4 regions of the Acidovorax sp. KKS102 genome follow, and region 3 is predicted to be linked to each of the others. Evidence: predicted binding sites of a transcription regulator. Region 3 holds the regulator's gene; each other region holds the start of a gene.
What was found. The regulator sigma-54, encoded in region 3, starts transcription at its own class of promoters, with help from an activator protein. The targets are predictions, from matches to a motif close to TGGCANGNAANCTGCTTT.
Positions count from the first base shown of each region.

Region 1: a site for sigma-54 is predicted at 4,102-4,119, ahead of C380_RS19000 (DUF2126 domain-containing protein). Genes of this name have one in related genera too.
Region 2: a site for sigma-54 is predicted at 6,137-6,154, ahead of glnA (type I glutamate--ammonia ligase). Genes of this name have one in related genera too.
Region 4: a site for sigma-54 is predicted at 1,602-1,619, ahead of C380_RS01635 (ammonium transporter). Genes of this name have one in related genera too.

Region 1 covers NC_018708.1:4,133,456-4,141,043, reverse strand. Annotated here, with positions in the region: gene C380_RS19005 (circularly permuted type 2 ATP-grasp protein) at 1-425, opposite strand, end outside; gene C380_RS19000 (DUF2126 domain-containing protein) at 592-4,089, opposite strand; gene C380_RS18995 (alpha/beta fold hydrolase) at 4,251-4,973, shown strand; gene panC (pantoate--beta-alanine ligase) at 5,047-5,886, opposite strand; gene panB (3-methyl-2-oxobutanoate hydroxymethyltransferase) at 5,920-6,801, opposite strand; gene nadC (carboxylating nicotinate-nucleotide diphosphorylase) at 6,968-7,588, shown strand, end outside.
Region 2 covers NC_018708.1:1,852,168-1,859,755, forward strand. Annotated here, with positions in the region: rRNA gene rrf (5S ribosomal RNA) at 32-144, shown strand; gene C380_RS08405 (16S rRNA pseudouridine(516) synthase) at 263-1,015, shown strand; gene C380_RS08410 (YncE family protein) at 1,286-2,272, shown strand; gene C380_RS08415 (polysaccharide deacetylase family protein) at 2,296-3,117, shown strand; gene C380_RS08420 (sterol desaturase family protein) at 3,214-4,227, shown strand; gene C380_RS08425 (EI24 domain-containing protein) at 4,263-5,213, shown strand; gene C380_RS08430 (molybdopterin-binding protein) at 5,210-6,031, shown strand; gene glnA (type I glutamate--ammonia ligase) at 6,204-7,588, shown strand, end outside.
Region 3 covers NC_018708.1:4,832,241-4,839,828, forward strand. Annotated here, with positions in the region: gene C380_RS22220 (class I SAM-dependent RNA methyltransferase) at 1-906, opposite strand, end outside; gene C380_RS22225 (thioesterase family protein) at 927-1,385, opposite strand; gene C380_RS22230 (RNA polymerase factor sigma-54) at 1,467-3,065, opposite strand; gene lptB (LPS export ABC transporter ATP-binding protein) at 3,065-3,826, opposite strand; gene lptA (lipopolysaccharide transport periplasmic protein LptA) at 3,883-4,542, opposite strand; gene C380_RS22245 (thiol:disulfide interchange protein DsbA/DsbL) at 4,650-5,306, opposite strand; gene C380_RS22250 (SPOR domain-containing protein) at 5,399-6,055, opposite strand; gene argS (arginine--tRNA ligase) at 6,071-7,588, opposite strand, start outside.
Region 4 covers NC_018708.1:363,082-370,669, forward strand. Annotated here, with positions in the region: gene C380_RS01625 (ABC transporter substrate-binding protein) at 1-111, opposite strand, end outside; gene C380_RS01630 (TSUP family transporter) at 374-1,132, opposite strand; gene C380_RS01635 (ammonium transporter) at 1,652-3,004, shown strand; gene C380_RS01640 (hypothetical protein) at 3,083-3,412, shown strand; gene C380_RS01645 (antibiotic biosynthesis monooxygenase) at 3,449-3,742, opposite strand; gene C380_RS01650 (GMC family oxidoreductase) at 4,082-5,773, opposite strand; gene C380_RS01655 (ABC transporter permease) at 6,060-7,184, shown strand; gene C380_RS01660 (ABC transporter ATP-binding protein) at 7,181-7,588, shown strand, end outside.

The DNA.
Region 1 (7,588 bases), 700 kb from region 3:
TCGAGCAGGCGGGCGCGCTGCAACACGCCGCGCTCGATGTGCGCCCAGTCGCCCTGCGAGAGGATCAGCGGGAACAGGTCCACCGACCAGGGCCGCTGCGGGCCGTCGGCATCGGCATAGACGTTGTAGGTGATGCCGTTGTCGCGCACCTGGCGCTGCAGGCTCTGCATGCGCCGGTCCAGGTCCTGAAAGCCCTCAGGGCCCAATTGATCAAAAAATTGGGCCCAGGCGCTAGTGATGTTTGGGTTGTTTGCTATTGATTGAGAAGTTGATGCTGCGGTGGCCGTGCTGGATGCGTCCGGCACACGGGCACCCCGCAACTCGTCAAAATGCCCGGCCGCCGCTGCAGGCGCCAGCGCAGCCGCCCATTGGGCCGCGCTGTCGGAAGGGTCGGGGGGGGGAAGGCTGTCGTTGAGATGGTTCACTGCGCTCGATTTTCGGGCATTTGGTCTCGGGCACTCTGCGGGTTACCCGCAGCGTCGAAACTGGCGCGGCCCAGGCCAGGGACGCCGAGCAAGGGCCGTCCCGCAGCGAGGGCGTCGTCCCCCTTCAAGGGGGAAGGCGCCGCAGGCGACTCAGGGGGTGGCTTTCCTACGGCCGCATCTTGCGCCGCAGATCCAGCGTGAACGGAAACTCCCGGCTGCCCGGCAGCTCAATCGTCGCAGGCGGCACCGCCAGCCGCCCCGGCGTGTGGCCCATGCGCGAGAAGCGCGCCAGGCGGCGGCTTTCGGCCTCGTACGCGTTGACCGGGAAGGTGTCGTAGTTGCGCCCACCCGGGTGCGCCACGTGGTACTGGCAGCCGCCCAGCGACCGGTTCATCCAGGTGTCCACGATGTCAAACGTGAGCGGTGCGTGGGCGCCAATGGTGGGGTGCAGGGCCGAGGGCGGGTTCCAGGCCTTGTAGCGCACACCCGCTACAAACTCGCCGGTCGTGCCCGTGCTTTGCAGGGGCAGCGGCTGGCCGTTGACGGTGACCACATGGCGGCTTTCGTTCATGCCCGTCACGCGCACCTCGATGCGCTCCAGCGACGAGTCCACGTAGCGCACCGTGCCACCGGCAGAGCCTTCCTCGCCCATCACATGCCAGGGCTCCAGCGCGTTGCGCAGGGTCAGCTCCACGCCCATCGATTGGACAGTGCCGACCATGGGGAAGCGGAACTCGAACTGCGGCGCAAACCAGGCGGGGTCAAACGCGTAGCCTGCGGCGTTCATCTCGGCCACCACATCGTGCATGTCCTGCTGGATGAAGGTGGGCAGCATCCAGCGGTCGTGCAGCTCGGTGCCCCAACGGGCGGCGGGGGCGCGGTAGGGCGCCTTCCAGAAGCGGGCGATCAGGGCGCGCAGCAGCAACTGCTGCACCACGCTCATGTGGGCATGGGGCGGCATCTCAAAGGCGCGCAGCTCCAGCAGGCCCAGGCGGCCGGTGCTGCTGTCGGGCGAGAACATCTTGTCGATGCTGAACTCGCTGCGGTGCGTGTTGCCGGTCACATCCACCAGGATGTTGCGCAGCGTGCGGTCCACCAGCCAGGGCGGCATGTCCTGGCCATAGATCGCGCGGTTGGCTTCGATCTCGCGCAGGGCGATTTCCAGTTCGTAGAGCTGGTCGTTGCGGGCCTCGTCCACACGCGGCGACTGGCTGGTGGGGCCAATGAACAGGCCGCTGAACAGGTAGCTCAGGCTCGGGTGGTTGTGCCAGTACAGCAGCAGGCTGGCCAGCAGCTCGGGCTTGCGCAAGAAGGGCGAGTCGGCCGGTGTGGCGCCGCCCATCACAAAGTGGTTGCCGCCGCCGGTGCCGGTGTGGCGGCCATCGGTCATGAACTTCTCGGCCGACAGGCGGGTCTCCCACGCGGCTTGGTAAAGAAACTCGGTGTGCTGCACCAGCTCCTTCCAGTGGCTGGCGGGGTGGATGTTCACCTCGATCACGCCGGGGTCGGGCGTCACGGCCAGCACCTTCAGGCGTGCGTCGCGCGGCGGCGGGTAGCCTTCCAGCACGATCTTCATGCCCAGTTCTTCGGCCGTGGCCTCGATGGCCGCCAGCAGGTCCAGGTAGTCCTCCAGGCGCGCCAGCGGGGGCATGAAGACGTAGAGCACGCCGTACTTCTCACCCACCTTCTCGGCCTTGGGGCCGCTGGCGCGGCGCGGGTCGCGCACTTCCACACACAGGGCAGTGCGCGACAGGCCTGCGGCCGACTGGAACTTGCCCGGGGGCTGCATGCCCGCATGCGGGTCGGGCTGCCCGGCCTGGCGTGCGTGGTCGCCGCCTGCGGTGCCTTGCACCACGCGGCGTGCTTCGCCCGGTGCGGTGGCGCCCGCCAGGTAGGGCAGGTCACGGTCGCCGGTGACGGGGCCCGCTGGAAGGGAATACCGCGCCCGCAGCGTGGTCGCAGCGGGCAGTGGGCCTTGCGGTGCGGTCGGGTCTTGCGGGATCAGGTGCTCGGTGTCCGACGCCTTCACCCAGGGCAGGGCGTCCAGCGGCAGGCGGTAGCCCATGGGCGAATCGCCGGGGATGAGCAGCATGCGGTCGTCGCGGAAGAACCAGGGCCCGGTGCTCCACACACTGCCCGCCAGCGTGCCCGCACCCACACCCGCCTGCAGCGGCAGCACATAGCCCACCACGCTGTCGAGCTTTTGCTCAAACACGCGGCGCAGGCGGGCGCGCTCCAGCTCATCGTCCAGGCGCGCGTCGAACGGGTCCACGTTGATGGGCAGGCGCCGCTCGCGCCACAGGTAATAGAAGGTGTCTTCGTAACCGGGCTGAATGTAGCGGTCGGTGATCCCCAGCTTGCGCGTGAGCGTACGCACAAAGCGCTCGGCGTCGGCACTGGTGTAGTGCGAGGGATCACGCTCGTCGGCAAACAGCGCGGGGTTCTGCCACGCGGGCTGGCCGTCGGCGCGCCAGCAGATCGACAGCGCCCAGCGCGGCAACTGCTCGCCGGGGTACCACTTGCCCTGGCCAAAGTGCAAAAAACCGCCCCGGCCGTATTCGGCGCGCAGCTTGTGCGTGAGTTCGGTGGCAAAGCCGCGTTTGGTGGGGCCCAGGGCATCGGTGTTCCACTCGGGCGCGTCGCGGTCGCCCACGGCCACAAAGGTGGGCTCGCCACCCATGGTCAGGCGCACATCGCCTGCTACCAGGTCGGCGTCCACCTGCTCGCCCAGCGCCAGCACGGCCTGCCACTGGTCTTCGGTGTAGGGCTTGGTCACGCGGGGGGATTCGTAAATGCGCGTCACGCGCATCTCGTGACTGAAGTCCACCTCGGCCTTGTCCACGCCGCCTTCAATCGGCGCGGCCCCCGAGGGCTGCGGCGTGCAGGCCAGCGGGATGTGGCCCTCTCCCGCCATCAGGCCGCTGGTGGCATCCAGGCCAATCCAGCCCGCGCCGGGCAGGTAGACCTCGCACCAGGCGTGCAGGTCGGTGAAGTCGTGGTCGGTGCCACTGGGGCCATCTAGCGCCTTCACATCGGGGGTCAGCTGGATCAGGTAGCCCGACACAAACCGCGCCGCCAGCCCCAGGTGGCGCAGCAGCTGCACCAGCAGCCAGCCCGAGTCGCGGCACGAGCCGCTGGCCTTTTGCAGCGTCTCCTCGGGCGTCTGCACGCCGGGCTCCAGGCGGATCAGGTAGCGAATGTCCTGCGACACCTGCTGGTTCAGCTTGACCAGAAAGTCCACTGTGCGCCGTTTGCTGCGGTCGATCTTGTCCAGGTACGCCTGCACCAGCGGCGTCATCGGCTCGGTGGCCAGGTAGGGCGCCAGCTCCTGCTGCACATCGCTGCTGTACTTGAAGGGGATGTGCTCGGCCTCGGGCTCCAGGAAGAAGTCGAACGGGTTGTACACCGCCATCTCCACCACCAGGTCCACGGTGACCTTGAACTCACGTGTCTTCTCGGGGAAGACGAGCCGTGCCTGGTAGTTGGCAAACGGATCCTGCTGCCAGTTGATGAAGTGCTGCGCGGGCTCGACCTTGAGCGAGTACGAAATCACATTGCTGCGGCAATGGGGCGCAGGCCGCAATCGGATCGTCTGCGGCCCGAGGCCGACCAGCCGGTCGTATTGGTAATGCGTGACGTGGTGGAGCGCGGCGTGGATGGGCATATGCAGGCCATGCTAGCAAGTCCCGAGCCATCGCGGGCAACTATTCCGGGGGCGGTGACAAGCGGCCATCGGCTGTTCACAATGTGCGGTCCGTGCCCCGCTGCTGGGGCTGTCTGCATGCTTCTCATCGTGCACCAACTTGGTGATGCCTCTTTTCATCCATGTCCCACTCCCCCCAACTTCTGCTCCTGCCCGGTCTGGCCGCCGATGAACGCATGTGGCGCGGCGTGCTGCCGCTGCTGCCCGCCGCGCTGCGCCCCGAGGTCGCCACCGCCCACCAGGATGTGAACCTGCATCGCATCGAGGACTTTGCCGCACGGCTGCTGGCACAGCACGCGGGGCCGCTGGTGCTGGCCGGTGCGTCGATGGGCGGCATGATCGCCATGGAGGCCGCGCGCCAGGCGCCGCAGCGGGTTGCGGGGCTGGCCTTGCTGGGCACCACCGCGCGACCCGAGACACCCGACATGCGCGCCCTGCGCGAAGGTGCCATCGAACTGTTTGAACAGGGCCGGGTGCGCGAGGTCATCGAGCCCAACGTGGCCCTGGCCTTCCACCCCGTGAACGCCGCCAAGGCGGAGCTGGTGCAGGCCTATCTGGACTTTGTGCTGGACGCGGGCCCCGACCACCTGGTGCGCCAGAACCGTGCCGTGATCCACCGCCCCGATGCGCGCTTGCACCTGCCTCAGGTAGCTTGCCCCGTGCTGGTGGTGTGTGGCGCAGCCGACCAGCTCACGCCGCCCGAATGCTCGGCAGAGATTGCGGCGCTGGTGCCCGCTGCCGAACACCACCTGCTACCCGACAGCGGCCACATGCTGACCATGGAGCAGCCGGAGGTGGTGACCGGCTTGCTGGTGCAGTGGCTGGGCCGCAATGGATGGATTTGATCTAGTGCTTGAGGTTTTTTTGGCCGCTACCGCGCGATGGGTAAGCTCTGATAGCTATTGAATTAATAGCTAATCAAAACTCCAGGTTGTCAATCAACCGCGTGCTGCCCAGCCGCGCAGCACCCAGCGCCACCAGCGTGCCTGCCGCATCCTCGGCCGTGGCGGGCAGCAAGTCGGCGCGGCGGCGCACCGTGAGGTAGTCGGGCGCCCAGCCCCGCGCGCGCAGCGCGTCCTGCGCCTGGGCCTCCAGCGCGCTGCGGTCGCTGGCATCCAGCCACTGCTGCGCCAGCCGCTTCAGGGCCTGCGACAGGGCCACGGCCTCCTGGCGTTCTTCCAGGCTGAGGTAGCCATTGCGCGAACTCAGGGCCAGCCCATCGGCCGCGCGGCAGGTTTCGCCCGCCACGATCTCGATGGGCAGCGCAAACTGCCGCACCATGTGGCGGATCACCATGAGCTGCTGGTAGTCCTTCTTGCCAAACACGGCCACGCCACCGGTGGCGCCCAGCACGCAGGCAAACAGCTTCATCACCACCGTGCTCACGCCCACAAAAAAGCCGGGGCGGAAGTGGCCTTCGAGCATGTCGGCGAGCTGCGGGTCGGGGTGCACCTTGAAGGTCTGGGGCTCGGGGTACAGGTCCGCCTCGCGCGGGGCAAACAGCACATCGCAACCGGCGGCCTGCAGTTTTGCGCAGTCGGCCTCCCAGGTGCGCGGGTAGCTGTCAAAGTCCTCGTGCGGCAGAAACTGCAGGCGGTTCACAAAGATGCTGGCTACGGTCACATCGCCCAGGGGTTGGGCCTGGCGCACCAGGGCGATATGCCCCTCATGCAAGTTGCCCATGGTGGGCACAAAAGCCGGGCGGCGGTAGGGGGCCAGGGCCTGGCGCAGGTCGGCAATGGAGCGGGCAATCAGCATGGGGTGGGAGGGTCAGAGAGATAAGAAAAGGGCTCACCAGGCGTGCACAGCGTTGTCCGGGAAACGCCCTTGCTTCACGGCCTGCACATAGGCCTCCATGGCGCGGCGCACGCTGCCCGCGTCCTGCATGAAGTTGTGGACAAACTTCGGCATCTTCCCGAGGTTCATGCCCAGCATGTCGTGCAACACCAGCACCTGCCCGGCCGTGCCGTTGCCTGCGCCGATGCCGATGGTGTGGCAGTGCGGCAGCTCGGCCGTGAGGTCGGCGGCCAGCGCAGCGGGCACCATCTCCAGCACCAGCATGGCGGCGCCTGCGTCCTGCAACTCATGCGCCTCTTTGCGCAGCGTGCGGGCGGCATCGTCGGTCTTGCCCTGCACGCGGTAGCCGCCCAGGGCATGCACCGTCTGCGGCGTCAGGCCCAGGTGGGCGCACACCGGCACGCCGCGCTGCACCAGGAATTCCACTGTGGGCGCCGTCCAGCCCCCACCTTCGAGCTTGACCATGTGCGCCCCGGCCTGCATCAGCACGCAGGCGCTGCGCAGCGCCTGCTCGCGGCTTTCGGCATAGGTGCCATAGGGCAGGTCGGCCACCAGCCAGGCCGTGCCCTGCACGCGGTGCAGGCCGCGCGCCACGCTGGCCGTGTGGTAGGCCATGGTGTCGAGTTGAACACCCACGGTGCTGGGCAGGCCCTGGCACACCATGCCCAGCGAGTCGCCCACCAGGATGCATTCCACCCCCGCCGCATCGGCCACGGCCGCAAAGGTGGCGTCGTAGGCGGTGAGCATGGTGATTTTTTCGCCCGCTGCGCGCATCTGCGCCAGGCGCGGCAGGCTCACGGGGCGGCGCTCGGGCAGGGGCGATGCAGGCGGCAGCGTGCCGTAGGGCGTGGCAGAAACAGGGCTGGTGGCGGTCATGGAGCGCGGTAGGGCCAAAAAATTGCCGCGAGTCTATGCGACCAATACTGGGTGTACTTATTGGTTTCCTGCGCGGGCAGGGCGGGCCTGCGCTGGCACAGTGGCCTTTGCGTTCCCGGTATGCTCGCGGCCCATGACAGCAGCGACACCCCCCGCGAAAAGCACTATGAGAGACAACGATGTAAAGGCCCTGGCCCAGGCCGACGTGGCCCGCGCTCTGGCCGAAGACGTGGGCACCGGTGACCTCACCGCCGGCCTGATCGACCCCGCCCGCCGCGCCCGCGCGCGCATCCTGGCGCGCGAAGCCGCCGTGATCTGCGGCGCCCCTTGGGCTGAAGCGGCCTTGCGCGCCCTCGACCCCACGGTGCAGATCACCTGGCATGTGGCCGAAGGCCAGCGCTGCGCCCCCGACCAGGTGGTGCTGGAGCTGGAAGGCCAGGCCCGCGCACTGCTGAGCGCCGAGCGCACCGCACTCAACTTTCTGCAGCTGCTCTCGGCCGTCGCCACCAAAACCCGCACCTATGTGGATGTGGTGGCGGGTACGCGCGCGCAGATCGTGGACACGCGCAAGACCCTTCCCGGCCTGCGCCTGGCGCAAAAGTACGCCGTGCGCGTGGGTGGCGGCACCAACCACCGCATTGGCCTGCACGATGCGGTGTTGATCAAAGAGAACCACATTGCAGCCGCCGGTAGCGTGACGGCGGTGCTGCGCGCCGCACAGGCCGTGGCCGCGCAGGCGACTTTCATCGAGATCGAAGTCGAAACCCTGGAGCAGCTGACCGAGGCG
Region 2 (7,588 bases), 2.2 Mb from region 3:
TGCCCCAAAGGCAGCACGACAACAAGTTATGCCTGATGACCATAGCAAGTTGGTCCCACTCCTTCCCATCCCGAACAGGACAGTGAAACGACTTTGCGCCGATGATAGTGCGGGTTCCCGTGTGAAAGTAGGTCATCGTCAGGCTCTTACAGCCCAGAAAACCCCAGTCTCATAAAGACTGGGGTTTTTTGCTTTGTAGGTACCAACAATGCGTCAACAGCAATAGACGCTACTCAGCACGCATCTTCTGCAACTATTGGCCATGCAACTGCAAGACATTCTCTATTCCCAGGGCTTTGGTACGCGACGTGTCTGCGCGGGGCTGATTCAGCAGGGATGGGTTTCGGTGTGTGATGCGTCGTTGCCCAATTCGGACTACGTGCTTTGCACTGAGGCAACGGCCGATTTCGAGCCCGAAGGGCTGCTGCTTCGCGTGCAAGGGGTGGACTGGCCTTTCCACGCCAAAGCTTACGTACTGCTGCATAAGCCCGCCGGTACGGAGTGCTCTCAAAAGCCTTCTACCTATCCCAGCATCTACACGCTATTGCCTCCGCCGTTGCGCCAGCGGCCCACAAAGAGTGCTGTGCAAGGCGTGCAGGCGGTGGGGCGTCTTGATCAGGACACCACCGGCATGCTGCTGCTGAGCGATGACGGGCAGTTCATCCACCGCTTGAGTTCGCCCAAGAAGCATGTGCCGAAGGTCTATCAAGTCACGACCAAACACCCTGTGGATGAGGCGCAGGTATCGAAACTGTTGGCAGGAGTTGTTCTGGACGACGACCCCAAGCCAGTGCGTGCAGCACATTGCACCATGGTGGACACCCATCGCTTGGATATGACACTGACTGAGGGTAAGTACCACCAAGTCAAACGGATGATTGCTGCTGTTGGCAACAGGGTGGAAGGACTGCACCGCTCTCGCATTGGGGGCATGGACTTGCCGGCTGATTTGGCGCCAGGGCAATGGCGATGGCTCAGTGCGTCTGATCTTGAGCTTCTGAACAGCAACGCTTGAGTCGTTCTTCAGAGGTAATCGTTGTTGTTTGGCGCCAAGCCTGCGGCCGATGCATGGTGCTCCCTATCCTTGAAGGTCCGGCCATCCAAGCGAATTCGGGCCTCGTGGTGTAGTGCGACGGCATCTCTCAGCGCGCCCGGCATCCTTGCTCGTTCCAGTGTCGACATGACTTTGGTCAAAGAGTGCACGATCACCCTGATGTTACGTGTTGTCGCTCAAGACCTCGGCAGGCGCGGCGCTACACTCCAAGGCTGTGTTGAAAGTGGTTTTGTGAAGATTCTCTCGATTGCACGCGCCTGCGTTATCGCCCTCGGTGGGTTGTGGTACTCCGTTGCCAGTGTCGCATCGGGCGCGCCGCCTCTTTTTGTGCTCAATTCGCTGGAGGCCAACGTCAGCGTCATCGACCCGGTGACCTGGGCCGAGACAGCCCGAATTCCCACGGGCAAAGAGCCGCACCATCTGTATCTGACGCCCGATGAAAAATCGATCATCGTGGCCAACGCGCTCGGCGATACCCTGACTTTTGTAGACCCCCGTACCGCCGAGGTGCAGCGTACGGTGCGCGGCATTGTGGACCCCTACCACCTGCGCTTCAGCCCGGACATGAAATGGTTCATCACGGCCGCCAACCGCCTGAACCATGTGGATTTTTACCGCTGGGACGGCAAGGACTTGACGCTGGTGCAGCGTGTGGCCACCTCCCGCACGCCAAGCCATCTGTGGATCGATAGCCGCAGCACCACCGTCTACTCGACCATGCAGGACAGTGACGAGCTGGTGGCGATTGATATTGCCACCCAGACCATCAAATGGCGCGTCAAAACAGGACCCATGCCTGCGGATGTGTATGGCAGCCCCGATGGCAAGCACCTGTTTGTGGGCCTCACGGGCGGTGACAGCGTGGAGGTGTTCGATATCTCCGGGCGTGAAGCGGTCAGCGTCAAGCGGATCAAGACAGGCAACGGTGCACACGCTTTTCGTGCCGCTGGCGACGGGCGCCACCTGTATGTGAGCAATCGCGTGGCCAACTCGATCAGCAAGATCGACATGAACACCCAGCAGGTCGTCGAGTCGTACCCTGTGCCAGGCGGACCTGATTGCATGGATGTTTCGGCGGACGGACGCTACATCTACGTCAGTTCGCGTTGGGCACGGAAACTGTCCGTGGTGGACACCCAGGCCAAGAAGGTGGTGCGCCAGGTCAACGTGGGCAAATCCCCCCACGGCGTGTGGACCTTGCAGCACGCGCCGCGTTGAGCGCTGCATAGCCGGTCAGAGGTATGTTTCTCAGCGCTCTTCGTGCACCACACGGCAGGCGTCGCAATGCTATTGTATTGATAGCTGCTTGGGCATGTTTCACTAGCGCTACTGCGCAAAGTGATTGCAAAAAGCCCCTCTACCTGACTTTTGACACCGGTCACATGGAGGTGGCGCCTCTGGTGGCGGAGGTCCTCAAACGCCAGCAGGTGCACGTGACCTTCTTTGCCGCGAATGAGCGCACGAAGGAGGGCGATGGAAGTCTGGGAGACCATTGGGCTCCGTGGTGGCGTGCGCGCGCTGCGGAGGGACATGAGTTTGCCTCCCATACCTGGAACCACACCTACTGGCGCGCCGATGCTGGCAACGCGCAACACCCGGCGTTTCGTGTTCGCCCCTCGGCGGGACTGCGTGAGGGGCAGAGCTTTGTGATGTCGGCGGCTGAATACTGCGAAGAAATCACCCACGCAGCGGATCGCCTGAAGGCCATAACTGGGAAGACGCCTTTGCCCCTGTTCCGCGCGCCGGGCGGCAAGACCTCTGCGCAATTGATTGCCAGCGCAAAGGCCTGTGGCTACGCGCATGTGGGTTGGTCGCCCGCTGGCTTTTTGGGCGATGAGCTGCCCAGCGAGACGGCCAGCAATGCTGTGCTGCTGAACAAGGCGCTGCGCGATGTGCGCAGCGGCGACATCCTGCTGGCCCACCTGGGTATCTGGTCGCGCAAGGACGCCTGGGCGCCCGCCGTGCTGGAGCCTTTGATTGAAGGGCTCAAGCAGCGAGGGTTTTGCTTTCGCACCCTGCGGGACCATCCGGACTATGCAGCCGCAATGGCTCAGGTTCGCTAGAGGGCTGTGGGGGCCGGTGCGACCATGGATGCAGTGGCGCAGGGCGCAGGTGCCGGATAGGTGCATGAATAAACGAGTGCCAGGGAGCGCAACACGATGGGATGGCTAGGCGGCGTATTTGACAGCGTGCAGCAATGGCTTTTTGAGAGCGTGCTGCAGCCGCTGATGTTCACCACAGGGTTGGCCAGCCTGCTGGAGAACGGCTATGAGGCTTCTGGATGGCTGCTGGTGGGCTTGCTGCAACTGGTGGTCATCGTGGCCGTGATTGGTCCGATGCAGCGCTGGTGGCCGGTGGAACCGATCAATGACCGCGCCACCATCCGCACCGACATCCTCTACACCCTGATCCACCGGCTGGGGCTGTTTCGTCTGGCGCTGTTCTTCACAGTAGACCCGCTCGCGGATTCGTTGTTTGGTGCGCTGCGTGTGGCAGGTGTCAGCACCTTCCAGCTCGACGGCATCTGGCCGGGTGTGACGGACATCTCCTGGGTCAGTTTGCTGCTGTACCTGGTGGTGTTCGATTTTGTGGACTACTGGATCCATCGGGGGCAGCATCACTTCGAGTGGTGGTGGCGACTGCATTCGCTGCACCATGCGCAGCAGCAGATGACGATGTGGAGCGACAACCGCAACCACCTGCTCGACGACCTGCTGCGCGACGTGATTCTGGTGACGGTGGCGCAGCTGATTGGTGTCGCGCCGGGGCAGTTCATTGCCATCGTGGCCATCACCCAGCTCAGCGAGAGCTTTCAGCACGCCAATGTGCGGCTGTGGTTCGGTCAGGTGGGAGAGCGGCTCTGGATCAGCCCCCGGTTTCACCGCCGGCACCACAGCATTGGCATTGGCCACGAGACGGTCAAACCCTCGACCGAGGCGACATCGGGCCAACCCGCAACCCCACCGCGCGTGGTACTCGGCGGGCACAACTTCGGGGTTCTGCTGCCCTGGTGGGACATGCTGATGGGCACGGCCAATTTCGAAAAGCGGTTTGACCCGACTGGCGTGCGCGACCAGGTGGAGCCGGGCCTCGATGGCCGCGTGCGCGACTACGGCAGGGGATTCTGGTCCCAGCAATGGCGGGGCGTACTGAGGTTGCTGGGCAAGGCCTGAGCGGCCCGGCGGGCGCTGCCTGTATGCTTGCCGCCATGGGATTACTGCTTGATTCTTTCTGGCGCGCCGCCGCCTACTGCCTGCGTCCGCGTGTGATCGCGTTGTCGCTCCTGCCCCTGGTCTTGATGGCCTTGTTGGCGATGGGCCTGGGCTACTTTTACTGGGACGGGGCAGTGCAGGCAATGCGCACCTTGCTCGACGCCTCCTCGTTGCTGGCCAGCGTCTGGGGCTGGCTCCAGGGCTGGGGTCTGGGGGATGTGACGGCCGTCATGGCGCCGCTGATGGTGGTGCTGGCTGTGGCCCCTGTGCTGGTGGTGGTGTCGCTGCTGGCCGTGGCGGTGCTGATGACGCCTGCCCTGGTGGCCTTGGTGGCAGCCCGGCGTTTTCCGGACCTGGAGCGCAAAAAAGGCGGGTCTTTCATCGCGAGTGTGGCTTGGTCCTTGGGCTCCACGGTGCTGGCGCTTGTGGCGCTGGTGGTGTCGGTTCCGCTGTGGCTGGTTCCGCCGCTGGTCCTCGTTCTGCCACCCTTGATCTGGGGGTGGCTGACCTACCGGGTGATGGTGTTTGACGCGCTGGCGGACCACGCCAGCAAGGAGGAGCGCCAGGAGATCTTCCGGCGCCATCGCAGCAGCCTGCTGGGTATTGGCATCGTCACGGGTTACCTGGGGGCGGCGCCCAGCATCGTATGGGCATCGGGTGTGGTGTTTGCCGCCGCGTTTTTTGTGCTGGTGCCACTGGCGATCTGGATCTACACCCTGGTGTTCGCATTTTCCTCGCTGTGGTTCACGCACTATGGCCTGGCCGCCTTGCAACGCTTGCGGGCCGAACGGGGGACGAATATGCCCATGGCCGAGCCCGCCCCTTCGTCGGCCTCGTCTGCATTGACCCCACGCCCTGCGGATACGCCGGCGCTGGGAACTGCGGCCCCTCCTGCGGCCGCGCTACCACCCCCTGCCATTTCGCCCTCTGGAGACAACGCACCATGACACCTACCTTCGGCCTCATCATCGTGGGCGACGAGATCCTGTCAGGCAAACGTGCCGACAAGCACATGCCCAAGGTGATCGAACTGTTGTCGGCACGCGGCCTGTCTCTGGCCTATGCCGACTATGTGGGCGACAACCCGGACCGGATCACGGCCACCTTGCAGCGGGCGTTCGCGTCGGCTGATGTGGTGTTCTCGTGTGGCGGCATTGGTGCAACCCCTGACGACCACACGCGGCAGTGCGCCGGACGAGCCCTGGGCCAGGATCTGGCCCTGCACCCGGAGGCCGAGGCGCTGATCCGCGAACGCATGCAGGATGTGGCGCGCGAGCAGGGCGTGCCCTACGAGCCTGACCGGTCCGACAACGTGCACCGCCTCAACATGGGCATGTTCCCGGTGGGCGCGCGCATCATTCCCAATCCCTACAACAAGATCCCCGGCTTCAGCTGCGACGGGCCTGGCGGTGGATCCGTGCACTTCGTTCCAGGGTTTCCTGTAATGGCCTGGCCCATGATCGAGTGGGTGCTGGAGCACCATTACGCAGCCCATTTCAACCGCGCGCCGCAGACCGAGCAGTCGGTGGTGGTCTTTGGCGCGATGGAGGCCTCGTTGACGCCCCTCATGGAGCAGATTGAAAAATCGCACCCTGACGTGCGGGTGTTCAGTTTGCCCAGCGTAGATCATCCACAATACGGGCGGCATATCGAACTGGGTGTCAAAGGGCCAGCGTCTTCCGTGCCCGCAGCATGGCAGGCACTAAAAACAGGGTTGCACGAATTTGGTGCGAATTGTGGCCCTGAATTGGTGCGCAACCTCTGAGGTCCAGATTGGATAGATGAATTGCACCGTATTGGTGCTTTTGGGCGTGTGCCACGCCGACCTGCCGCTAGTAGCGCTCCTTCATAGTGCGGTGCTGCACTCGGCTGGCACGCAAACTGCTTTTGTTTCAGCAAACTCTTTTTTCAACAAGCGCTTTATCCAGGAGAACCTGATGGCCAAGACCGTTGCAGACGTGATGAAGATGGTGAAGGAGAACGAAGTCAAGTTCGTTGACTTCCGTTTTACCGATACCCGTGGCAAACAACAGCACACCACGGTGCCCGTCTCTCACTTCGACGAAGACAAGTTCACTTCGGGCCACGCCTTTGACGGCTCGTCGATTGCCGGTTGGAAGGGCATCGAAGCCTCCGACATGCAGCTGATCCCCGACCCGAGCACGGCCAACATCGATCCTTTCTTCGAAGAAACGACGCTGATCCTGACCTGCGACGTGATCGAGCCCGCCGACGGCAAGGCCTATGACCGTGACCCACGCTCCATCGCCAAGCGCGCTGAAGCCTACCTGAAGGCCTCCGGCCTGGGCGACACCGCCTATTTCGGTCCCGAGCCAGAGTTCTTCATCTTCGACGGCGTGCGCTGGAGCACTGAGCCCAACAACACCTTCTACGAAATCGAAGAGTACGAAGCTCCTTGGAACACCGGCGCCAAGCTAGAAGGCGGCAACCGTGGCCACCGTCCCACCGTCAAGGGCGGCTACTTCCCAGTGCCTCCCGTTGACAGCACGCAAGACATGCGCGCCGAGATGTCCCTGATCCTCGAATCCCTGGGCATCCCGGTCGAAGTGTTCCACCACGAAGTGGCGGGCGCTGGCCAGAACGAAATCGGCACCAAGTTCAGCACGCTGGTCGAGCGCGCCGACTGGACCATCCTGCAAAAGTACGTGATCCACAACGTGGCCAACGCCTACGGCAAGACCGCCACGTTCATGCCCAAGCCTTACCACGGCGACAATGGCTCCGGCATGCACGTGCACCAGTCCGTGTGGAAGGACGGCAAGAACCTGTTCGCTGGCGACGGCTATGCCGGTCTGTCGGACTTTGCGCTGTACTACATCGGCGGCATCATCAAGCACGCCCGTGCCCTGAACGCCATCACCAACCCCGGCACCAACAGCTACAAGCGCCTGGTGCCTCACTTCGAAGCCCCGGTGAAGCTGGCCTACTCGGCCAAGAACCGTTCTGCCTCGATCCGCATTCCTTATGTGGCCAACCCCAAGGGCCGTCGCGTGGAAGCCCGCTTCCCCGATCCACTGATGAACCCCTACCTGGGCTTCGCTGCACTGCTGATGGCCGGTCTGGACGGCGTGGAAAACAAGATCCATCCGGGCGAAGCCGCCACGAAGGACCTGTACCACCTGCCTCCAGAAGAAGACAAGCTGGTGCCCACCGTGTGCCACAGCCTGGACCAAGCCCTGGAGCACCTGGACAAGGACCGCGCGTTCCTGACCAAGGGTGGCGTGTTCACCGACAGCATGATCGACGCCTACATCGATCTGAAGATGAACGAAGTGACCCGCTTCCGCATGGCCGTGCACCC
Region 3 (7,588 bases):
GCAGGGCGGCATGCGCTGCAGGGCGTCGCCACCGCGCAGCTGCACGGCCTGGGCCACACCTGCGCGCTCAGCGTTGCGCTGCGCAAAATCGACCATCCGGAAGGCCACATCACTGCCAAAAATGGGTACAGCGCTAGTACATATTGCGCCTTCAGCTTCGTTTTTGATAGCAGACCAGACATGTGCCTGGAAGGGCAGCAGCTTTTCAAACGCAAAGCGACGCAGCATGCCCGCCGGGATGCGGCAGGCGATCTGTGCGGCTTCGACCACGATGGTGCCGCTGCCGCAGCAGGGGTCGTACAGGGGCTGGGGGTTGTCGCCGTGCGGGTCCCAGCCACTGGCGGCGATCATGGCGGCGGCGAGGGTTTCCTTAAGGGGGGCATCGCCCTTGTCCTCGCGCCAGCCGCGCTTGAACAGTGGCTCGCCCGAGGTGTCGATGTAGAGCGTGGCTTCGTCGGTGGTCAGGTGCAGGTGGATGCGCACGTCGGGCCACTGGGTGTTCACATCGGGGCGCACGCCGCTCTTGTGGCGGAAGCGGTCGGCCACGGCGTCTTTCACCTTGAGGCCCGCGAAGTTCAGGCTCTGCAGCGGGCTGTGCTGGGCCGTCACTTCGACCTTGAAGGTCTGGCGCGTGGTGAACCAGATCTCCCAGGCCACATCGCTGGCCATGTTGTAGAGGTCGTTCTCAGACCGGTATGGGCGGTGGGCCAATTGCACCAGTACGCGCTGGGCCAAGCGGCTGTGCAGGTTGAGCTGCATGGCCTGGCGCCACGAGGCGCGCAGCAGCACACCACCCCGGCCCACCAGCAGGTCTTGCCCCGTGAGACCGGTGATGCCATGTACCTCGTCGGCCAGAAAGCCCTCGACGCCTGCGGCGCAAGGGAGAAAAAGTTGGAGTTGGTTCATGTCGATGGGGAGGATACGCGCTAGTGCTCGGCGGGGGAACCGGGCTCCCCCGCGCGGGCCAGCAGCAGCCGGCGGATGGAGTCGGGGATGGGTGCGACCTTGCGGCTGGCCTTGCCGATGAAGACGATACCGATCTTGCCGCGCGCCACTTCGCGGCCTGAGGCCTTTTCGGTCATGCAGAACACCAGGTCGAAGCCGTAGCGGTTGAAGTCCGCCGGGGCCATTTCCACCCGCATGGTTTCGCCGTGGAAACCTTCGGACTTGTACTGCGCCACTATGTCGCCCACCACGATGGAAAGGCCGCCCACATCGGCCTCTGGGTAGCCCAGCGACTGAAAGAAGCGCACCCGCGCTTCGGACACCAGGCTGAGCAGCTGCGCGTTGTCCAGGTGTCCGCCCTGGTTCACATGGCTGATGTAGATCTGCAGCTCGGTGGCAAAGCCGAAGTGCGCGGGGAGGTCAAAGACGATGCGGGCCATGGTGGGCTGCGGTGGGTAATACGGAAACAACAGAAAAGACTACGGCGGCGCAGGCGGGCAGTGCGCCACCTGCCGAGGCGGCTACAACGCTTTGCGCAGATTCGCTGGCGCGATCTTGAGCGCCTCGCGGTACTTGGCCACGGTGCGGCGGGCGCATTCGATGCCCTGCTCCTTGAGCATCTCGGCGATCTGGCTGTCGGACAGCGGCTTGGCGGGGTTCTCCGCCGACACGAACTGCTTGATCAGTGCGCGCACCGCCGTGCTCGACGCATTGCCGCCCGTTTCGGTGCCCAGGCCCGAGCCAAAGAAATACTTCAGCTCGTAGGTGCCGATAGGCGTGGCCATGTACTTGGCGGTGGTGACGCGGCTGATGGTGGACTCGTGCAGGCCCAGTTCGTCGGCAATGTCGCGCAGCACCAGCGGGCGCATGGCCAGTTCACCGTGGGTGAAGAAGTTCTTTTGCCGCTCGACGATGGCGCGCGACACGCGCAGGATGGTGTCAAAACGCTGCTGGATGTTCTTGATGAACCAGCGCGCCTCCTGCAGGCGCTGCTGCATGCCCTGGTGGCCTTCGCCGCCCTTGTGGCCGCGCAGGGCGCCTGCGTAGATGTCGTGCACGCGCAGGCGGGGCATCACGTCGGGGTTGAGCTGCACGATGAAGCTCTGCTGGCCGCTGCCATTGGCGCGACCGGCTTTGCGTACGATGACGTCGGGCACGATGATGTTGCGCTCCACGTCGGCAAACTTGCGGCCCGGGCGTGGTTCCAGGCGGGCGATGAGTGCCATGGCAGCGCGGGTGCGCTCTTCTCCAGCCACGCCGCCTTCGCTGCACAGCTGCGTCAGGCGGCGGATGTCCCGGCGCGCCAGCATCTCCAGCGGCTGCTGGCAGATGCGCAGAGCGGTCTGCACCGTGTCGGGGTCAGCACTGCTGTCCTCATCGGCAGCCAGCGCCGTGAGCTGCAGCGTCAGGCATTCGGCCAGGTTGCGCGCCCCCACGCCAGTGGGCTCCAGGCTTTGCAGCAGGCGCTGGGCCACGGTGAAGCGGTGCACCAGTTCTTCGATCTGTTCCAGGTCGTCGGGCCCGGCGAGGCTGATGGCGAGTTCTTCCAGCGGCTCTTCGAGGTAGCCGTCGTCGTTCAGCGATTCGATGAGAAAACGCAGCGCGGCCATGTCTACTTCGGACAGGCGCAGCGACAGCGCCTGGCGGTGCAAAAAGGCCGTCAGCGACTCGTGCGATCGGGCCAGCTCGGTGGCATCGGCCTCGTCGCCTTCCGCGTCGTTGCGGGTGCGCGCTGGGGCGTCGCCGCCCCACTCGGCATCGTTGGGCGCCATCTCGACGGTGCCGTCGCCGCTCCAGTCGGGCTCGTCCGAGCCCCCCCCGGAGATTTCAGCGTCGTTTTGGCTGTCAGCGCCAGTACTGCTTGCGCCAGCAGCTCCTGAAAACATAGCATCATCTGCGCTGTAGTCGTCGGCCTGCGCGGGCGTATCGGCGGCTTCCAGGCCAAATTCCTCGCGCGGGGCTTCGTCGACACTGCGTTCGAGGAACGGGTTTTCGTCGAGCATCTGCTCGACTTCCTGCGACAGTTCGAGCGTGGACAACTGCAGCAGCCGGATGGACTGCTGGAGCTGGGGGGTCAGTGCAAGGTGCTGCGAGACGCGCAGCGACAGTCCAGGCTTCATCACATGCGGAAATGCTCGCCCAGGTACACGCGGCGTACTTCGGCGTTGTCCACGATCTCGGACGGCGTGCCCTGCGCCAGCACGCGGCCGTCGCTGATGATGAAGGCGTGGTCGCAGATGCCCAGCGTCTCGCGCACGTTGTGGTCGGTGATGAGCACACCAATGCCGCGCGCCTTCAGGAAGCCGATGATGCGCTGGATCTCGATCACTGCGATGGGGTCGATGCCGGCAAAAGGCTCGTCCAGCAGGATGAAACGCGGCTGGGTGGCCAGGGCGCGGGCGATCTCGACGCGGCGGCGCTCGCCACCGGACAGCGCCAGTGCGGGTGAGGCCCTCAGGTGGTCCACGCGCAGCTCTTGCAGCAGGGCCGTAAGGCGCTCTTCGATGGCATCACGCGACAGCGGCTGGCCGTCGTCGGCGCGCTGCAGTTCCAGCACGGCGCGCACGTTTTCTTCGACGGTGAGCTTGCGGAAGATGGAGGCTTCTTGCGGCAGGTACGACAGCCCCAGGCGCGACCGGCGATGGATGGGCATGTGGGCCACGGACTGGCCGTCGATGCGGATGTCACCCGCATCGCTGCGCACCAGGCCCACGATCATGTAGAACGATGTGGTCTTGCCCGCGCCATTAGGGCCCAGCAGGCCCACGACTTCGCCTTTTTGCACCTCCAGGGACACGTCCTTGACGACCTTGCGGCTGCCATAGGACTTGGCCAGGTGCTGCACCTCCAGGCGGCTGCCCGAGTGCGAATCGGGCCCCAGGCGGCTGTTCGCAGGGGTCGCTGGGGTCTCGGGACCGGTACTCACCACGGGCCCGCTCACTTGGCGCCGCCGCCAAGAGTGTTGCTGGGGCGCAGCGCCGGAGCGGGCGACTCGGGCGCCTTGGCGGGGGCTGCCGTACCGGGCGGCGGGTCCTTGGGTGCCAGCACGGCGCGCACGCGGCCGCCAGACGTGGGGGCGTCGCCGGCCGCAGCCGAAGACGCAGGCGCCTTCTGGCCATCGACGGTGAACACGTCGGTGAGGTTGTTGTAAACGATCACGGCGCCGGTGATCTCGTCGTTGAGCACCGACCCACGGTAGCGGCGCAGTTCGGCGCGGGTGATGAAGCGCACGTTGTCGGCCTTGCCGTCGTATTCGATGACTTCGCTTTCGCCTTCGATGAACTCGTCCGGCGCTCCGGCCACGGTGTCGCGCTTCTGGCGGAAGAACGCCCGTTTGCCCGCCTCGGCCGTGACCACGCCGTACTGGTAGCCGTCGGCGTCCTGGCGCACATCCAGCCGCGCGCCGCGCAGCACGATGGTGCCTTTGGTCATCACCACGCGGCCCGAGAACACGCTGGTCTGCTTGAGTTCATCGTGGCGCAGGGCGTCGGCCTCGATGTTCATGGGCTTGGCACGGTCTGCCTTTTCGGCATGTGCCATGCCCGCAAGGCCGGACAGGGCTGCGAGCACAAGGAGGGGGAGTAGGCGGTGGGTCATAGGGCACGAATCTTGCAATGATTGTAGCCACCCGATGGTACCTACCCCGAAAAAAAGCCCGCATCCGCGGGCCTTTGGGACAGCTTGCCGACAGGGTCGGCCACTGGTCAGGCTTTGCGCGCTGTGGCGGCCAGGTATTCGACCACCTGCAGCACGGTCTGCATGCTGCCGGCCATCGTGCCGTCGGTGTAGTACTTGCCCGCCACACCCATGGATGGCACGCCTTCGACACCGTACGCATCCTGCAGCTGCGAGGCACGACGCACCTGGTTGGCGACGCTGAAGGAGCCGTAGACCTCCTTGAACTTGGCCACGTCCACGCCCTGCTGGGTCACCCAGGCCAGGATTTCGTCGTCCTTGGCGAGCTTGGCCTTTTCCACGTGGATGGCGCGGAAGACCTTGGCATGCAGGGCTTCGAGCTTGCCCATGCCTTCGAGCGTGTAGTACAGCTTTTGCTGGGGCACGAAGCTGGCGTTGAACGCCACAGGCACGCGGCGGATGGAGAGGTCCTTGGGCGCGGCCTTGACCCAAGCGTCCAGTGTGGGCTCGAAGGCGTTGCAGTGGGGGCAGCTGTACCAGAAGAACTCGATCACATCGACCTTGCCGGCCGGGGCATCCGGGGCGACGGGCTTGTCCAGCCGCTTGAAGTCCTTGCCCTCCTTGAACTGGCGGGCTTGCGCCATGGCGGGGTTGGCCACTGGCAGCGTCAGGGCAGAAGCGGCAACCGCCGAGGCGGCGGACAAAGAAAACTCACGGCGTTTCATGACAAAGACTCTCCTGGTTCAGGTATGCGGGATGTGAGACATCCCTTTACAAAAAGTTCAGCCCTGGCGGTGGCGCCGCTTTTGCAAGCGCTTCAGCGCTGCACGCGCACGAGCGCCGATTCCAGCCCGGCGCCGTCGAGTTTCTCTTTGAGCACCTCGGCATCGTCCCGCTTGGTGAAGGGGCCGATGCGCACCCGGAACACCGCCCGGCCATTTTGCTCACGCTCGCTCACGCGGGCCTCCCAGCCCAGCATGGCCAGCTTGGCGCGCTGGGCGTCGGCGTCGGCCTGGGTGCGGAAGGCACCAGCCTGCACAAAGTAGTCAAACGGGTCCACGCTGCCCTTGGCGGCTGCCTTGGCCACGGCCAGATCGCCCAGCGGGTCTGCGCCCGGCTTGCTCTCTGCCTTGGCCTCGGCTTTCGCGTCTGGCTTGCTCGCGGCAGGCTTGGCGGCCGATGCGGCGGCGCGCACCTCAGGCGCCGGTGCCGATGCAGGAGCTGACGCAGCTGCGGCCACCGGAGGCGCCGCAGGGCGGGCCGGGTTCTTGCCATACAGCGGCGAGTTCGGGTCCCAGTTCTTGTTCTTCTGGGACTCCGCAGCGTCCATGTCTGCGCCTCGGCCGTTGCCCTTGTTCAGGAACGGCACCGGCACCTTGGTCACGTACACGGCCACGGCCAGCGCCGCGCCCAGGCCCACGATGACCCCGACGATGAAGCCGACAATGGTCCCGCCCGTCTGTTGCTTTTTCATATTGGTAGTAACTGCTTACATTCTGGCCGGGGCCGACACGCCCAGCACCGCCAGGCCATTGTGCAATACCTGGGCGGTGGCAGCGACCAGCGCCAGGCGCGCCTTCTTCACCACCTCGTCGTCCACCAGGATGCGCTCGGCATCGTAATAGCTGTGGTAGCTGGCGGCCAGGTCGCGCAGGTAAAAGGTCACATCGTGCGGCGCCTCGCCCTCGGCAGCGGCCGTGAGCATCTCGGGGTACTTGGCCAGCTGCAGCATCAGGGCCTGGGCCTGCGGGCCTTCCAACGCCGACAAGTCCACGTCCTGGAGCGACGCCACGTCGCCACCACCCGCCTCCTGCCAGGCGCGCAGCACTGACTGGATGCGCGCATGGGCGTACTGCACGTAGTAGACCGGGTTGTCGTTGTTCTGCGCCACCGCCAGGTCCACGTCGAAGGTGTACTCGGTATCGGGCTTGCGGCTGAGCAGGAAGAAACGCACCGCGTCCTTGCTGGTCCACTCGATCAAATCGCGCAGCGTGACATAGCTGCCCGCCCGCTTGCTGATCTTGACCTCTTCACCGCCCTTGACCACGCGCACCATCGTGTGCAGCACGTAGTCGGGGTAGCCCTTGGGGATGCCCACATCGGCCGCCTGCAGGCCGGCGCGCACGCGTGCAATGGTGCCGTGGTGGTCTGTGCCCTGGATGTTCACGACCTTGGTGAAGCCACGCTCCCACTTGGCAATGTGGTACGCCACGTCGGGCACAAAGTAGGTGTAGGTGCCGTCCTGCTTGCGCATGACGCGGTCCTTGTCGTCGCCGTAGTCGGTGCTCTTGAGCCACAGCGCGCCGTCCTGCTCGTAGGTCTTGCCGTTGGCGATGAGCTTGTTCACCGTGGCCTCGACGCGGCCGCTGGTGTACAGGCTGGACTCCAGGTAGTACTCGTCGAACTGGAGGTTGAACGCCTGCAGGTCCTTGTCCTGCTCGTTGCGCAGGTAGGCCACCGCAAATTGGCGGATGTTGTCATAGTCGTCCACGTCGCCATTGGCGGTGAACTCGCGGTCATCGGCCTTCACGGTGGCCTTGGCCTTGAAGGCCTCGGCAATGTCGGCGATGTAGTCGCCGTTGTAGAAGTTCTTGGCCAGCGGGTTGTCGCTGTCGGTGGGCCAGCAGTCGTCGCCGGGCTTGAAACCCTTGGCGCGCAGCTGCGTGCTCTTGGTCAGCGTGTCGATCTGTACGCCCGCATCGTTGTAATAGAACTCGCGGTGCACCTTCCAGCCCTGGGTGCTGAACAGGTTGCAAATCGCATCGCCCAGCGCGGCTTGGCGGCCGTGGCCCACGTGCAGCGGACCCGTGGGGTTGGCCGACACGAACTCGACCAGCACCTGCTGGCCGTTGCTGGCCTGATAGCCGAAATGTTCACCGGCCGTCAGCACCTCACGCACCACTTGTTGCTTGGCGGCAGGTTGGAGGCGGATGTTCAGAAAACCCGGACCCGCAATTTCAATGGCGGACACCCAGCGTTGAAAAGCAGGCGTGGCTTCGAGCGCGGC
Region 4 (7,588 bases), 730 kb from region 3:
GGCCACGATGATCTTGCCGTCCTTCTTGATTTCGTCCAGCGTGCGGGCCTGGACGGCGAGGGCAGCGCACAGCGCCACGGCGGTGACAACGGCAGACTTGAAAAATTGCATGACAGGTTCCTGTGGGGGGTGGTTCAGGTACAAAAAATCCGGCCTGCGGGTAGGCAGGCCGGAGCGGGTGGATGCGGACATCGCCGTTGGCGATGGGCCTCGTCATCAAACGGAAACGTGCGGAAATTATAGGACGCGCGTTCACATTCGGGCCATGCAGGGCAACCCCGATGACCTCGGGGCGCCCTGGTGGTAGGCCGTGCAGCGCGTTGCAAGTTGGGTGCCACCCTGGCAAGCGACGCCTGGAGCGTGAAGAGCAGGCCTACCGCAGGAAGGCGTCGTACCCCGTCTTCAGGATCAGCGTGCTCACCACCACGATGAAGATGCCCCGCACAAAGCCGGTGCCATGCTTGAGCGCCATGTGTGTGCCCAGCAGGCTGCCCAGCACGTTGGCCACGGCCAGCGTGACCGCAAAGTGCCACCACACATGGCCCTTGGCGGCAAACAGCGCAATGGCAGCAATGTTGGTGGCGCAGTTGAGCAGCTTGGCCGAGGCCGATGCATTGAGAAAGTCGTAGCCCAGCAGCCGCACGAACAAGAAAACGAAGAAGCTGCCCGTACCCGGGCCAAAGAACCCGTCATAAAAGCCGATGAGCACGCCAATCAGGCAGGCGGCGATCACCTCGGCCCGGCCGGCAAACCGGGGGGTGTGGTGCCGCCCCAGCTCCTTCTTGGCCAGGGTGTAGAGCAGAACGCCCAGCAGCACCAGGGGCAGCAGCTTGCGCAGGAAGTCGGCGGACACCACGGTGACGGCCCAGGCGCCCACGAACGAGCCGGCAAAACCGGCGGCTGCGGCCGGCAGCATGGCCGACCAGCGGATCTGCACCTTGCGGCTGTATTGCCAGGTGGCCATGGCCGTGCCCCAGACCGAGGCCGCCTTGTTGGTGCCCAGCAGCGTGGCCGGGGGCGCGCCCGGAAAAGCCGCAAACAGCGCGGGCACCATCACCAGTCCACCGCCTCCCACGATCGCATCCACAAAGCCCGCGAGCAGCGAGGCCAGGGTCATCAAAATCCATTCCATCGCAGGATTGTCGCACCGGGCCTGCTATCGATTCAGGACCGCTCAGGATCTAGGGATGGCCTGCATAACTCCCTGCGGTCGGTGATAGCGCGGCGTCGCGCGGTCCGCTGCGTTGCTTTTCTCGCCAATAGCCCGGCTATTGGCTGTGAAAAGGCGCCTTGCGGCCCATCCCGATCCGCACTACCACCGACTCGCGAGGGTTATGCAGGCCATCCCTAGCAGGCAAGAAAAAGGCGCTGGGATCGCCAGCGCCTGAAAGGGTTCACACCTCGTTGGGTGTTTTGAATGTGGTTCTTGGTAGAAAGGTTGTCTCCTCGGGCCCCTCGCTTGGCACACCGAAGCGCGCTTTCGAGTGCCGTGACTGTAACGGCTGCACCCTGCTGGTGCATTGGGGGTTTCCCGCCCCCCGTTGTTGGGCGCCGGATGGCTCTCGGTGGGCGTTCTGTGCCCCGATTCGGTGGCAACTGGCTGGCATGGCTCGTGCAATGCGCTTGTAACAAATTGCGAAAGGGAGCGTGCATGCGTGCAGTCAACCACCGGGTTTTTGCGGTCGTGTCGTTGTGTCTGGGGCTGTGCACCTGCGCGCTGGCCCAGAGCGTGCCAGAGGCTCCCGCCATAGCGGCGCCCCTCACACGCCCCGCCCTGGTGGCCCAGGACACCGTGAATGCGGCCCACACTGGCTGGATGATGACCTCCACTGCTCTGGTGCTGCTGATGACGCTGCCCGGCATTGCGTTGTTCTACGCAGGCATGGTGCGAAGAAAGAACGTGCTCAACACCATGGCCTGCGTGGTGGCCATCGCGGGGCTGGTCAGTCTGCTGTGGTTTGCGGCGGGGTATTCGCTGGCGTTCACACCCGGCAGTGCCTGGCTGGGGGGCTGGGACCGCGCCGGCTTTGCCGGGCTCGACTTTCAGCTGGAGGCGGGCAAGCTGGCCGTGAGCCACATTGCGCCGCTGATTCCCGAGTCGGTGTACGCCATGTTCCAGCTCACCTTCGCCATCATCACGGCCGCTCTGCTGGTGGGCGCGTTTGTGGAGCGCATGCGGTTCTCGGCCATGCTGGTCTTCATTGGGCTGTGGACACTGGTGGTGTACGCGCCCGTAGCGCACTGGGTGTGGGAGCCCGGGGGCTGGCTGGCGCAGATGGGCGCGCTGGACTTTGCGGGCGGCTCGGTGGTGCACGTGAATGCGGGCGTGGCGGGGCTGGTGTGTGCGTGGTTTCTGGGCCGCCGCGCGGGGTATGGGCGCGAGCCGTTTGAACCCTACAACCTGGGGCTCACCATGGCGGGCGCGGGCATGCTGTGGGTGGGCTGGTTTGGCTTCAACGCAGGCTCTGCGGTGGCGGCCGACGGGCGCGCCGGGCTCGCCATGGCGGTGACGCACCTGGCCGCCGCAGCCGGAGCGCTGTCGTGGATGCTGGGCGAGTGGGTGGTGCGCGGGCGCCCGTCGCTGCTGGGGCTGTGCTCTGGCTTGGTGGCGGGGCTGGTGGCCATCACACCCGCCGCCGGTTTTGTCACGCTGCGCTCGGCTGTCGTGATTGGTCTGGTGGCCGGGCTGGCCTGCTACTGGGGCGCCACGGGGCTCAAGCGGCTGCTACGGGTGGACGACTCGCTCGATGTGTTTGGCGTGCACGGCGTTGGGGGCATCGTGGGGTCGCTGCTGACAGGCGTGCTGGCCAGCAAGACCGTCGGGGGGGCTACGGGCAGCCTGCTGACCCAGGCCATCGACGTGGGCGCCGTGGCGGCCTACAGCCTGGTGGTGACGGCGGCCCTGTTGTGGGTCGTCAACTTTGCGATGGGCCTGCGGGTGGACGAGCAAAGCGAGCAGACCGGGCTGGACATTGCCCAGCACCGCGAGCGCCTGGGCGGCTGAATGTGTCGCCGCGTCCTGTGATGTGCGGGCCAGCGAATGCAGTCCGATGGATGACCCCAATGCAGTAAGGAGCCGAACATGTCCGATTCCGACAAGCTGGCGATTGCCGCCCACCTGCATGTGCTGTTGCGGCGCAAGACAGGGCGCGTGACCGATACCGAATGGATGGCGGCCAATGCGGATTACGCGCAGGAGATCGTGCGATTTGCGCGCCAGCGCGCCACCGAAGACAACGCGCCCGACTTGGCCGAATGGGCCGACCGCCTGGAGCAGGCCCTGCACGCAGCGCCCCCTTCCGCCCAGCGCCGACCGCTGCTGGATGCAGCGGCGCAGGCGGTGCGTGCGCGCCCCGCACCGCCCCCCGAGCCTGCCCCCGAGGTGCCGCGCTATGTGGGTGGCATCCGCTGACCTGCCAAGCGGCTTCTGCGCCGTGACTTGAAAAAACTAGTGGGGCGCAGTGCCCTGTGTGAACAGCGCGGCCGTGGGCAGCAGCCCGGCGAGCTGGTTGTCTCCGTAGGTGCGCAGCACCTGAGCAATCACCACCTGGTAGCCATTGAGCCACTGCGCCTGTGCGGCCTTGGCTTTCAGGTGCGCGGGGTGCTGCATCAGCGTCTGCAGCGCCTCCAGCGACTGCCAGTAGTACACGTTGGATACCAGGCCGTTGCCGGTGTCCGTCCACGACTCCTCGCCCAGGTAGCCGTCGATAGCGCGTGCGGCGGTGGCGATGGCCTCGTCCAGACGGTGGAAGGCGTCGTCGAATTGAGAACCTGTTCAAGCTATGTTTGGGGATCGCGTTGGAGTGCAATCGGGATGAGTGGATGCTTCGGATGCGCCGCATGGGCTCATGCCCATGCAAGCAGCCGGGGCGTCCAATCGCCCGATTTCACTCCAACCCTTCGGGCAAGTGCCTTGCCGGGCGGTCTGCGGCGTTGCGGCGCTTGCCAATAGCCGAGCTATTGGCTGCGCACCGCGCCTAGCACCCCATCCCGGAAAGGCGCTTGCGCGACCCCGAACATGGCTTGAACAGGTTCTTGGTCGCAAAGATGAAGGTGGAGGAATACATCGGCGCGATGGTACTCACGCCGCCTGCCGGGCCTGGATGATCCACTCCGCGGCCTTCTCCGCCATCATCAGCGTGGGCGAGTTGGTGTTGCCGCTGGTGATGGTGGGCATGGCGCCCGCATCCACCACGCGCAGGCCGGCCACCACACCACCACGCCCATCGCGCACGCGCAGTTGCGCATCCAGCACGGCCATCGGGTCGCCGTCGCGGCCCATCTTGGTGGTGCCCACGGGGTGGAAGATGGTGGTGGCAATGTCGCCCGCCAATCGCGCCAAGTCCTCGTCGCTTTCAAACTGCACGCCGGGCTTCCACTCCTGCGGCTGGTACTTGGCCAGCGCGGGCTGCGCCACGATGCGGCGCGTGACGCGCAGGCTGTCGGCCGCCACCTGGCGGTCTTCGGGCGTGCTGAGGTAGTTGGGCGCAATGGCGGGGGCGGCCTTGAAGTCGGCGCTCTTGATGTTGACCGTGCCCCGGCTCGTGGGGTTGAGGTTGCACACGCTGGCCGTGAAGGCGGGGAAGCTGTGCAGCGGCTCGCCAAACGCATCGAGCGACAGGGGCTGCACGTGGTATTCGATGTTCGGGTAGGGCTGGTCAGGGCTGCTGCGGGTGAAAGCGCCCAGCTGCGAGGGCGCCATGCTCATGGGCCCGCTGCGTTTGAGCGCGTACTCAAGCCCGATCTTGGCCTTGCCCACCAGCGAGCTGGCCATGGTGTTGAGCGTCTGCACGCCCTGCACCTTGAACACCGCGCGGATCTGCAGGTGGTCCTGCAGGTTGGCGCCCACGCCGGGCAGGTCCACCTTCACCTCCACGCCGTGCTGGCGCAGCAGCGCGGCGGGGCCGATACCCGACAACTGCAGTAGCTGGGGCGAGTTGACGGCGCCCGCGCTCAGGATCACCTCACCCGTTGCGCGGGCCGTGACCATCTCGTTGCCATCCCACACCAACACGCCCGTGCAGCGCTGGCTGCCGTCGGGCTGGGTTTCGAGGATGAGCTTGGACGCCTGTGCGCTGGTCCACATCTCGAAGTTGGGGCGGCCGTAGCAGGTAGGCCGCAAGAAGGCCTTGGCGGTGTTCCAGCGCCAGCCGCTTTTCTGGTTGACCTCGAAGTAGCCCACGCCCTCGTTGCTGCCGCTGTTGAAGTCGTCGGTGGCCGGGATGCCCGCTTGTTGGGCGGCGTGGGCAAAGGCGTCGAGCACATCCCAGCGCAGGCGTTGTTTTTCCACCCGCCACTCGCCGGTGCTGCCGGTGGACTTGTTGCCGTGCAGGCGTTTGAAATTTTCGTTCACACCCCCGGGCTGGTCCAGGCGCCAGTGGTCTTCGTGGCGGCGAAAGTAGGGCAGGGCGTTGTCCCAGCGCCAGCTGGCGTCGCCCGTCAGTTCGGCCCACTGGTCGTAGTCGCGTGCTTGGCCGCGCATGTAGATCATGCCGTTGATGCTGCTGCAGCCGCCCAGCGTCTTGCCGCGCGGGTAGCGCAGGGTGCGGCCGTTCAGGCCCGCGTCGGGTTCGGTGTTGTAGAGCCAGTCGGTGCGCGGGTTGCCGATGCAGTACAGGTAGCCCACGGGGATGTGGATCCAGTGGTAGTCGTCCTTGCGGCCCGCTTCGATCAGCAGCACGCGGTGGCGGCCGTCGGCGCTCAGGCGGTTGGCCAGCAGGGAGCCGGCCGTGCCCCCGCCGATGATGATGGTGTCAAACGTGGTGTCGCTCATGGAGAAGGGGCGGTGCCGATCAAGGGTGGTAACGGTGGGCCATTGTGCGGATGGGGCAGGCCCTGTCGATAGGGTGTGTGCCTATTGCTACATTTTTAGTAGCTGCTGGTGCTTGTAAATATTGCGCTTGGCGTCGATTTGATAATAATTACATGCTTCGCCGCCTGTCTGTGCTTGACAGGCTGGTGTCCGACAGCGCGTGCAGGATTCGCTCCGCTACCATGCACGCTCTTCCTTGCTGCTTCTTGACGACCCTACCCCTGCGGCTGCCCTGGTGGCCTGACCCATGACCGACCACGCCCCCCACATCGTTCGCGCCGATACGCCCCAAGGGCCGTGCGCGCAGCTGCGTGGGCGCTGGGGTGCGGCCGAGCTGGGCAATGCGAAGCAGTGGCAGGCCGTGTCGGACCAGCTGCGGGGCGCACCGCCCGCACCCACCCTGGGCTGGGACCTGCGGGAGCTGCAGTGGCTGGACCATGTGGGCGCCCAGCTGCTGTGGAACCACTGGCAGCACGCCTGGCCCGCACAGCTGGCCTGCACCGACAGCCAGCGCACCATGCTCACCCGCGTGGCCCAGTTCACCTGCGTGGCACCGCCGCCCGAGCCCTGGCGGCTGGGCGAACAGATCGACCACCTGGGTGTGCTGGTGCTGCATGGCGTGGACCATGCCCGCCACCTGCTGGAGATGGTGGGCCAGCTGGTGCTGGACCTGGGCCGCCTGGCGCGTGCGCCGCGCAAGGGGCCGTGGCGCGATGTGTCCGGCCATCTGTACCGCATGGGCGCCACGGCGCTGCCCATCACGGCGCTGGTGGGCTTCCTCATCGGGGTGGTACTGGCCTACCTGATGAGCCTGCAGCTGCGGCAGTTTGGTGCCGAGTCGTTCATCGTCAACATCCTGGGTATTTCGCTGATCCGCGAGCTGGGGCCCATGCTGGCGGCCATTCTGGTGGCGGGCCGCTCGGGCTCGTCCATCACCGCGCAGATCGGCGTGATGCGCGTGACCGAAGAGCTCGATGCCATGCGCGTGATGGGCATCCCGCATGGGTTCCGGCTGGTGATGCCGCGCACGCTGGCCTTGGCGCTGGCCATGCCGCTCATCAGCGTGTGGACCACGCTGGCCGCGCTGGCAGGCGGCATGCTGGCGGCCGACATCTCCATGGACATCTCGCCGTCGTACTTTGTGCAGGCACTGCCTGCTGCGGTGAAGATCGGCAACCTGGGCCTGGCCATGGCCAAGTCGGTGGTGTTTGGTGCGTTCATTGCGCTCATCGGTTGCCACTGGGGCCTGCGCGTCAAGCCCAACACCCAGAGCCTGGGCGAAGGCACGACGGCGTCGGTGGTGTCGTCCATCACCATGGTGATCATCGTGGACGCGCTGTTTGCCATAGCGTTCAAGAACATCGGCATATGACTGAGCGCATCGCCAAGCCCGAACACATCGCCGTCGCGCCCGGCGAGCCGCCCATCGTGGACGTGCAAGGCCTCTGGACGCAGTTTGGCAAGGGCGATGAAACCTTCACCGTGCACCGGGACCTGAACTTCACCGTGCAGCGCGGCGAGATGCTTTCGCTGGTGGGGGGCTCGGGCACGGGCAAGACGGTGCTGCTGCGACAGATCCTGGGCCTGGCCCGGCCCACACGTGGGCAGGTCACGGTGCTGGGCCGGCCTGCGTCCGAGATGGGGCGCGAGGGCGCGGCCAGCCGGGTGGGCATGTTGTTCCAGCACGGCGCGCTGTTTTCGGCCTTCAACGTGCTCGACAACGTGGCCTTTGCGCTGCGCGAGCAGGGCACGCTGCCGCCCGAACTGGTGCGCGAC